One region of the Ruegeria sp. CDSB136 genome, then DNA from elsewhere that is predicted to be linked to it. Evidence: riboswitches for the same ligand, from Rfam matches in the RefSeq annotation. Region 1 holds a riboswitch; the other holds the start of a gene.

Region 1 (4,414 bases):
GCCCTCCTCGATCCAAAAGCCAGAATGCCCCCATCGAAAGCGCCAGCAGCAACAGGGCGCCACCGGCCGCTGCCTCCATCTGATAGGCTCCCATCAGCCGGTAAACCTGAAGCGGAAGCGTAGCAATTTGTGCATCGGCAAATAGCGCGATGACCCCCAGATCCCCCATGGACAGTGCCGCCGCCAGACCCGCGGCAAATCCGATTTGCGGTCGCAGGCGGGGCAGCAGAATGCGTGTCACAAAACTCCATCTGCTCATATCCAGTGACAGTGCCAGACGACCGTATTGCGCAACAACCTCGCGCGTCGATGGAACAAGTATCCTCAGGGCAAAGGGCAACGCCATGACGGCATTCACCAGAGCCGTTACAGGCAGGGCCAGAACAGTAGGGTTGGCAAGTGGGCGGATCAGGATGAACAGCCCGGTGCCGATGACCAGAGGTGACGCTGCCAATCCAAGAATACCGCAGAGTTCGACGATCCCGTATCGCCCGGTTGCAACCGTCATCGCCATCGGCAAGGCCAGAAGCAGCAGAACGACGGTGCTGGCTGCCGCGACCAAAACGGATATCAAGGCCGCCCGGTACACCAGCACCGATATCTCGAACACTCCCGAAAGTCCGGAGATCACGACCGAGGTCAACGGCAGCAGGAGAAAGACCGCCGCTGCGCTGATCCAGAAGGCATCAAACGCCCGCGTCCCTTCATCCCAGCGTCGGATGGAACGATCCAGCCCGGCACCAAACCCGTCACCCCTGGAGAACCTGAGCGCTGCCAGGGCCGCAGTCGCGGTCAGAACCAGCTGCACCCCGGACAGAAGCGCGGCGCGACCCAAGTTGAAATCATAGGTAAAGGCCTGGTAAATCGCGAGTTCTATCGTGGTCGCGCGTGGTCCACCACCCAAAGTCAGGGCAACTGCAAAACTGGTCAGGCAAATGGCAAAAACAACGGCCAGAACACCGGGCAGGATACGCGCCAGCATAGGCATTTCGATCAGCCGGAACATGGCCCATCCGTTGCAACCCAACTGGGCGGCCAATCGAAACCTTTCGGACGGAATCTCCTGCCACCCCTGCAAGATCAGACGCGTGGCCAAGGGGAGATTGAAAAAGACATGCGCCAGAACCACGCCATGCAGCCCGTAGATACGGATCGGCGGTAGCCCAAAAACCGCTAGAACGTCTGAAATCCAGCCCGCTCGGCCGAAAACCTGCAGCAAGCCGATGATGGCGACAATGACCGGCAAAATGAACGGCGCCCCCAGCAGCGCGATCAGAACCGCCCGCCCGCGAAAACGCCGCCGGGCCAGCGCGCGGGCGACAGGAACGGCAAGCCCTGCACTGAAAATGGCGGACAACACCGCCTGAACCAGCGTGAACCGAAGGGCTGACCAATCGGCCGGTCCGAACCCACTTGCGGAGTCGGCGCGCAGGGCAACTGCGGCGAACGTACCAAGAATAAGCACGGCAATCAGTGTCGCCGCGCCAATACCCGGCGTCGGATTTACTGGCTGAGCGCGCCCAGCCATTCCGCCAACGCCTCGTCCCGCACGGCTGCCGCCTGATCAGAATCCAGCAGCAAAGATTTTTCCGGTACGGTCAGTGTATCAAACCCTTCGGGCAGGCCCGCCGCAGGCGTTACCGCCGGATACATCCAGTTGGTTGTCGGAATGATCTGCTGAAAAGCGTCCGAAACCATGAACTGCAAAAACTGGTCCGCCAGTTCAGGCTGATTGGTTCCGGCCAGTTTCCCGGCTACTTCGACCTGCATATAGTGACCTTCGTCAAATGCCGCCGCCGCCTTGCTTGCATCTTCTTCAGCGATCAGGTGATAGGCAGGTGATGTGGTGTAACTGAGAACCATGTCAGCCTCACCCTCAAGAAACAGTCCATACGCCTCGGACCAGCCCTTGGTGACGGTCACGATATTATCAGCCAGTCCTGCCCAGATTTCGGGGGCTTCGTCACCATAGGCGGCTTTGACCCACAGCAACAGGCCAAGCCCTGGTGTGGATGAACGCGGATCCTGAATGATGATTTTGGTATCACCGTCGGCCAGCTCACGGAAATTGGCCGGTGCTGCTGCGTCGGCATTATGGACAAACGCGAAATACCCCCAGTCGTAAGGCGCGAATACGTCATCGTTCCATTCTACGGGCAAAGTGTATTCGGCGCTGACCGAACTGGGCGCAAACAGGCCGGTTTCCTTTGCTGCCGCAATCAGGTTTGTGTCCAGACCCAAGACGACGTCTGCATCCGAGTTTTCACCTTCCAGACGGATGCGCGACAACAGGGCGGCACCGTCTTCCACTCCAACAAGGTTCAGTTCGCAGTCGCAGACCGCTTCGAATGCTTCCTTGACCTGCGGACCCGGACCCCAATCCGAGACGAAGCTGTCATAAGTAAAAACGGTCAGCTGAGGTTTGTCGGCGGCGATAGCCGAAGTCGCGCTCAGAATTCCCGCAGCAATCAGCAGATGTTTCATGTCATCCTCCATTGCGGCGAGAGGGCAAGGGTGGATGAAACCGTCACCTTTCCCTCCGCCGGTTCTAGCCGGTTCAGGTTCAACGGGTTCGCTATGGGCGTCTCAGCGCGGCATTCCGCGCACCCCGAGGTGAGGCCGTGATTAGGGTGATGTCGAAACAATTTCAACCAAATTCGCCCTTCACGCTTCACTGGCATGAAGGATGCTTCTCAACTGGCGGGATCAGGGCAGATCAGCCTGCGAGCCCAGGCTTTGAACCTGCAGCCATTCAATCGCGGCCCGGGTCTCGCGTCGCGATCGGCCAAGTCCTGTGCTCTCGACGAAGTAACCATGAGTGGGTGTTATTTTTTCATCAAACAGACGCACGACGCGACCTTCGGCCAGATCCTGATCGATCAAGGGCAGCCAGCCGACAATCGCGCCCTGCCCTTCTGCGGCACCCCGCAGCAGAACATTGGCATCTTCAAAGATCGGACCACGCAAAGGGCCATCAACCGGGACATTCATCGCCCGGAACCAGTCGAGCCAACCCCAGTGGTTCCTTTGATGCAACAGCGGACAGTGCAACAGGTCTTGGGGCTCATTCACCGGGCCGTGCTTCATGACAAATGCCTCCGACGCTATGGCAACGGGGGCAAGCTCGATCAGCTTGATCGCATTTTCGGGCATCTCGGCCATTCGTTCCCAGCGGATCACGATGTCGATGTTTGCCCTGTTCAGCGTGCCGGGTTGATAAGAAGGAACCACCTCCAGCTCGATCTCGGGGTGGTCGTCCCAAAAATCACCGATCCGGGGCATCAGCCAGCGGGCAGTGAAAATCGGCCCCGCAGCAAGTCGGACCACCTTGCGGGAGCTGCGGCGAACCGAACGCACCGCGTCATTCAGAACTTCAAATGCCTGAGCCGTTGCTGCCGCCAGACGCTTGCCATCTTCCGTCAACGCGACCTCGCGCCCGGCCCGTTCAAACAGCTTGACACCCAGCTGCTCTTCCAGCCCTCGAATGTGATGGCTGATCGCCGTGGGTGTGACTGACAGTTTCTCGGCCGCAATTCGAAAACTGCCCTGGCGGGCGGCTGCATCGAAGGCGCGAAGGGCGGGAAGAGAGGCGGTCACGAATTTCCCTAATGTAAGTTTTACTCATCAATTGCTGAGAAAACGGCTTTTGTAAACAAGCCCTATGGCTGTGTAGGCTGACTTTGAATGAAGCTGAGCTCATGACAATAGGCCGATGTCTACGCGCCGGCGCGGTCGCAAGGACCGTCTGACACAAGATAACAGCGACGAGGCCAGCCCTGCGGTATGGCCGGGTGTGGTTGGCGGGTGCCTGAAACCGCTGTCCCCTAATGAAGTCGCTCAGACCGAGGAAGCCGCATTACTGCTGCTTGAGACTCTCGGACTAAGTCAGCCGACCCCATCCATGGTCGACAAAGTAACGGCAGCGGGCGGGACGCTGGGCGATGACGGACGATTGTTGTTTCCGCGCGCCCTTGTGCGCAAGTCGATCAAGCAGGCAAGGCGGAACTTTGTCCTTTGCGGGCAGGTTCCTGAAAACGATCTGCGGATAGAAGGCACGCGGGTCCATATGTCCACCGGCGGCGCCGCGCCGGGTGTCTTCGACATCGATACGGGCCACTACCGCCCTTCAACCCTGACCGACCTGTATGATGCCGCCCGACTGGTCGACAGGATGGAGAACATCCATCATTTCAGCCGTCCGGTCGTTGCGCGCGACGTTGACCCTGCTGCGGCAATGGACCTCAACACTGCCTATGCCTGCCTGATGGGCACGTCCAAGCATGTTTCCGTCTCGATCACCGGACCCGAATACGTCCCCGCCATTGCCCGCCTTTGTTACAGGATCGCAGGTGACGAGGCCGCCTTTCGCGCGCGACCGTTCCTGACTGTCATGGTCTGTCATGTTGTGCCGCCC
Region 2 (4,414 bases), on a different contig from region 1:
AAACGCCGACAAGATCAAATCGGGCATCCAGAACGTCACCGAAGCGGCCATGAAACTGGGCGAGGCCATCTACAAGGCGCAGTCCGAAGAGGCCGAGGATGAACCGGCAGCTGCGGACGCCGCTCCGGGTGATGACGATATTGTCGACGCCGAGTTCGAAGATCTGGACGACGACAAGCGTAACTAACGGGTAACCGGGCCAATTCGGGCCGGTCCGGATACCGGGCCGGCCCGTTTACGTTGAGGCAGAAGGAAACACTGATGTCAAAACGCGACTATTACGATGTACTCGGCGTGTCCAAGGGTGCATCGGCGGACGAGATCAAGAAAGGTTTTCGCAGGAAAGCCAAAGAGTTGCATCCCGACCGCAACAAGGACAACCCGGAAGCCGAGGCGCAGTTCAAGGAAGCGAACGAAGCCTATGACGTTCTGAAAGACGCAGAACGCAAGGCTGCCTATGACCGTTTTGGCCATGCCGCCTTTGAAAACGGCTTGGGTGGCGGCGGCCGACCCGGCGGTGGCTTTGGTCAGGGCGATTTCTCCAGCGCGTTTTCAGACGTGTTCGACGACCTGTTCGGCGATTTCATGGGTGGCCAGCGCGGTGGCGGTGGCCGTCGTGCAGCGCGCGGTTCCGACCTGCGTTACAACCTGCGCGTCTCGCTGGAAGAGGCGTTTGCGGGCCTGCAAAAAACCATCAACGTGCCCGCTGCCGTGGCCTGTTCGGCCTGTGATGGATCGGGCGCTGAAAGCGGCGTTGAACCGACCACCTGCCCGACCTGTTCGGGTATGGGCAAGGTCCGCGCGCAACAGGGCTTTTTCACCGTTGAACGCACCTGTCCGACCTGCTCGGGATTGGGTCAGATCATCAAGAATCCCTGCAAATCCTGCGGCGGCGCGGGTCGGGTGGAAAAAGAACGGGCGCTGTCCGTCAATATTCCAGCCGGTGTCGAAACCGGAACCCGCATCCGTCTGGCGGGTGAGGGTGAGGCCGGAATGCGTGGTGGCCCCCCGGGCGATTTGTATATCTTTGTCGAAGTGTCCGATCACAAGCTGTTTGAGCGCGACAGCATAAACCTCTATTGCCGCGTGCCGGTCAGCATGGCCAAGGCCGCTCTGGGTGGTTCGATCGAAGTGCCCACCATCGATGGCGGTCGTGGCCGGGTGCAGATCCCGGCAGGTAGCCAGTCGGGCCGCCAGATGCGTTTGCGTGGCAAGGGAATGCCCGCCCTGCGTGGCGCTGGCGTGGGTGACATGTTCATCGAACTGGCTGTGGAAACACCGGTCAACCTGACCAGTCGCCAGAAAGAACTGCTGCGTGAGTTTGACGATCTGGGAGAGGACAACCACCCGGAATCAAAAAGCTTTTTCTCGTCGGTCAAGTCCTTCTGGGATGGCATGAAAAGCTAAGGGAACCGCATTCCCAATCAAAGCCGCCCGGTTTCGGGCGGCTTTTTTTGTAGGGGGCGCTGCCCCCGCCGCCCTTTGGGCGCCTCCCCCGGGATATTTGGAGCCAGATGAACAAGGGATCTTTCCTTCATCTGGCCAAAAATATCCCGGAGCGCGAGGCAGAGCCTCGCAAATACTTTTGGCCTTACCCAAGGGATCAGGGTGGCCATAAAACAGATCAAATTCAGTCTTGTATTTTTCTGATGTGCCTGTGATTGTCCGGGCAACCGTTGGGGTGCCCTGATCGAAGGGCTGAGAGGCGTTAATGCGCTAACCCATCGAACCTGATCCGGGCAATACCGGCGTAGGGAACGGTCTCAGATTGTCAGACGTTTTCCATGCGCGCGTTGCCCAATTTTGATGGAGCAACGATATGACGCCTATTGCGCTGACAATTGCAGGCTCGGACAGTGGCGGTGGGGCCGGAATTCAGGCTGACATCAAGGCAATGTCTGCCTTGGGGGTTTATTGTGCCAGCGTGATCACCGCCGTGACCGCGCAAAACACACGGGCCGTTACCGCCGTTCACGGGATCCCGCTGAATACTGTCGCCGCACAGATCGATGCCGTTCTGTCTGATCTGAGCGTGAGCGCCGTCAAGATTGGCATGTTGGCGACACCGGAGATCATCCGATGTGTTGCAAACAGCCTTGCAGCGTTTCGTGGTCCCATCGTTCTGGACCCTGTGATGATCGCCAAATCCGGCGATGCCCTGTTGACGGAAGACTCGGTTGAGACATTACGGGCGGTGCTCGTGCCCATAGCCACGCTATTGACGCCGAACTTGCCCGAGGCCGGACGCCTTCTGGATTGCCCGGCTGCGGAGACGCCGGATCAGATGGTAAAACAGGGGCTTGCCTTGTGTGACATGGGCGCAGGTTCCGTTCTGATGAAGGGCGGGCATGGATCCGGCGACATTTGCCGTGATCTCTTGATCGACGCTTCGGGCTTGGTGGCAGAGTTCACGGCACCGCGCCGAAATACCAAAAACACGCATGGCACTGGCTGCACATTGTCTGCGTCAATTGCTGCCGGGCTGGCGCTGGGAAAACCGCTGATGACGGCCGTTGCAGATGCGCACAGCTATCTGCAAGGCGCGATAGCCCGGTCCGATGATCTGGACATCGGTCGCGGGCATGGGCCAGTTCATCATTTTCATCAGCATTGGCCCGCATGACTGTCTGGTCGGTCATAGGTGCCGGAGTAGCCGGTCTGACTGTTGCCACCGAGCTGGTATCGCGCGGCGCTGACGTGCAGATATTCGACCCGGCAGGTGCGCCGGGTCCACATGGCTGTTCCTGGTGGGCGGGTGGCATGCTTGCCCCCTGGTGTGAATACGAAAATGCCGAGGAGCCGGTTCTGCGGCTTGGACAAACAGCGATTGACTGGTGGGCCGCCAGAACGCAGGTGCATCGTTGCGGAACGCTGGTTGTTGCGGATTCGCGCGACCTACCGGATCTGCGCCGCTTTGCACGCCGAACGGATGGGTATTCAGAAATCGGAGGTGGAAAAATCTCCAATTTAGAGCCTGACATGAGCAATTTCGGTAACGGTCTCTTCTTCCGGGCAGAGGCCCATCTTGATCCCCGGCAAGCGTTGCGGGACCTCTACAGTCACCTCAGGGACAGAGGTGTGCCCTTTCACCGTAAACTGGCCCCTTCCCGGTTGGAGAATGCGATCGATTGCCGGGGGTTGCACGCGCGTGAGATCTTGCATGATCTGCGTGGCGTCAAAGGCGAGATGCTAGTGATCCGCTGCCCGGATGTCACGCTCTCTCGCCCTGTGCGACTGCTGCACCCGCGCATGCCGCTTTATGTCGTCCCGCGGGGTGACGGGGTCTACATGCTGGGCGCAACGATGATCGAATCCGAGGACAGCGGCCGGATTACTGCCCGCTCGATGTTGGAGCTTCTCAGTGCGGCTTATGCGCTGAACCCGGCCTTTGGTGAGGCTGAGATCCTGGAAATCGGTGTCGATCTTCGCCCCGCTTTTCTCGACAACCTGCCTCGCATCCGCCGGTTGGGTCGAACGATCTATGCCAATGGCCTGTATCGCCATGGCTACTTGCTTGCGCCCGCGTTGGCACAGGGCGTCGCCGATCTGGCGCTGGAAAACAAACATTCGGAGATGGTCGATGAAGATCGTGCTTAATGGCGAGGCGCGCGAAAGCCGCGCAGAAACCCTGTCAGATTTGCTGGCGGAATGTGGATTCTCGGGCTGCGTAGCTACCGCTGTGAATGAACAGTTCGTCCCTTCAAGCCTTCGACTGGCACTAAAACTCGAAGATGGTGACCGGGTCGAAGTTGTCGCCCCGATGCAGGGGGGCTGACGTGAAGACCTTTTACGGCACAGAACTGCCCAATCCGCTGATGCTGGGCACGGCGCAGTATCCCAGTCCGGCCATTCTGGAACACGCGTTTCGCCTCAGCGGGGCCGGTGTTGCCACGGTATCCCTGCGCCGTGAAGGCGCGGGTGGGGCCGGGCAGAGCTTTTGGCGGATGATCCGCGACCTGGGTGTCATTGTCCTGCCCAACACCGCCGGATGCCACACGGTGAAAGAGGCTGTGACAACCGCCCAGATGGCGCGCGAGGTTTTTCAGACCAATTGGATCAAGCTGGAACTGATCGGTCATACCGACAGCCTGCAACCGGATGTGTTTCAACTGGTCGAAGCCGCCCGCATCCTGACGGAAGATGGATTTCAGGTCTTTCCCTACACAACGGACGATCTGATCGTCGGCGAACGCCTGTTGCAGGCGGGTTGCGAGGTTCTGATGCCGTGGGGCGCGCCCATCGGGTCCGGGCGCGGTCTGAACAACGAATATGCGCTGCGGGCGCTGCGGGCTGCGTTTCCCGATGTACCGCTTGTCATTGATGCCGGTATCGGCCGTCCAAGCCACGCCGCGCATGCGATGGAGCTGGGCTATGACGCCGTGCTTCTGAACACGGCGGTGGCCCGTGCCGGTGA

The links. Region 1 has a riboswitch for thiamine pyrophosphate ahead of thiB (thiamine ABC transporter substrate binding subunit). Riboswitches for the same ligand answer to the same signal wherever they lie in the genome.
Region 2: it holds a riboswitch for thiamine pyrophosphate, as region 1 does, so the genes downstream of both, thiD (bifunctional hydroxymethylpyrimidine kinase/phosphomethylpyrimidine kinase) here and thiB (thiamine ABC transporter substrate binding subunit) in region 1, are expected to answer to the same signal.

Annotation. Positions count from the first base shown of each region.
Region 1 covers NZ_JBXWOP010000021.1:14,021-18,434, forward strand. The annotation lists gene AC2FIR_RS19885 (thiamine/thiamine pyrophosphate ABC transporter permease ThiP) at 1-1,528, opposite strand, end outside; gene thiB (thiamine ABC transporter substrate binding subunit) at 1,504-2,484, opposite strand; TPP riboswitch at 2,517-2,621, opposite strand; gene AC2FIR_RS19895 (LysR family transcriptional regulator) at 2,707-3,597, opposite strand; gene AC2FIR_RS19900 (trimethylamine methyltransferase family protein) at 3,713-4,414, shown strand, end outside.
Region 2 covers NZ_JBXWOP010000014.1:83,432-87,845, forward strand. The annotation lists gene dnaK (molecular chaperone DnaK) at 1-187, shown strand, start outside; gene dnaJ (molecular chaperone DnaJ) at 262-1,407, shown strand; TPP riboswitch at 1,668-1,774, shown strand; gene thiD (bifunctional hydroxymethylpyrimidine kinase/phosphomethylpyrimidine kinase) at 1,820-2,623, shown strand; gene AC2FIR_RS15585 (FAD-dependent oxidoreductase) at 2,620-3,597, shown strand; gene thiS (sulfur carrier protein ThiS) at 3,581-3,775, shown strand; gene AC2FIR_RS15595 (thiazole synthase) at 3,777-4,414, shown strand, end outside.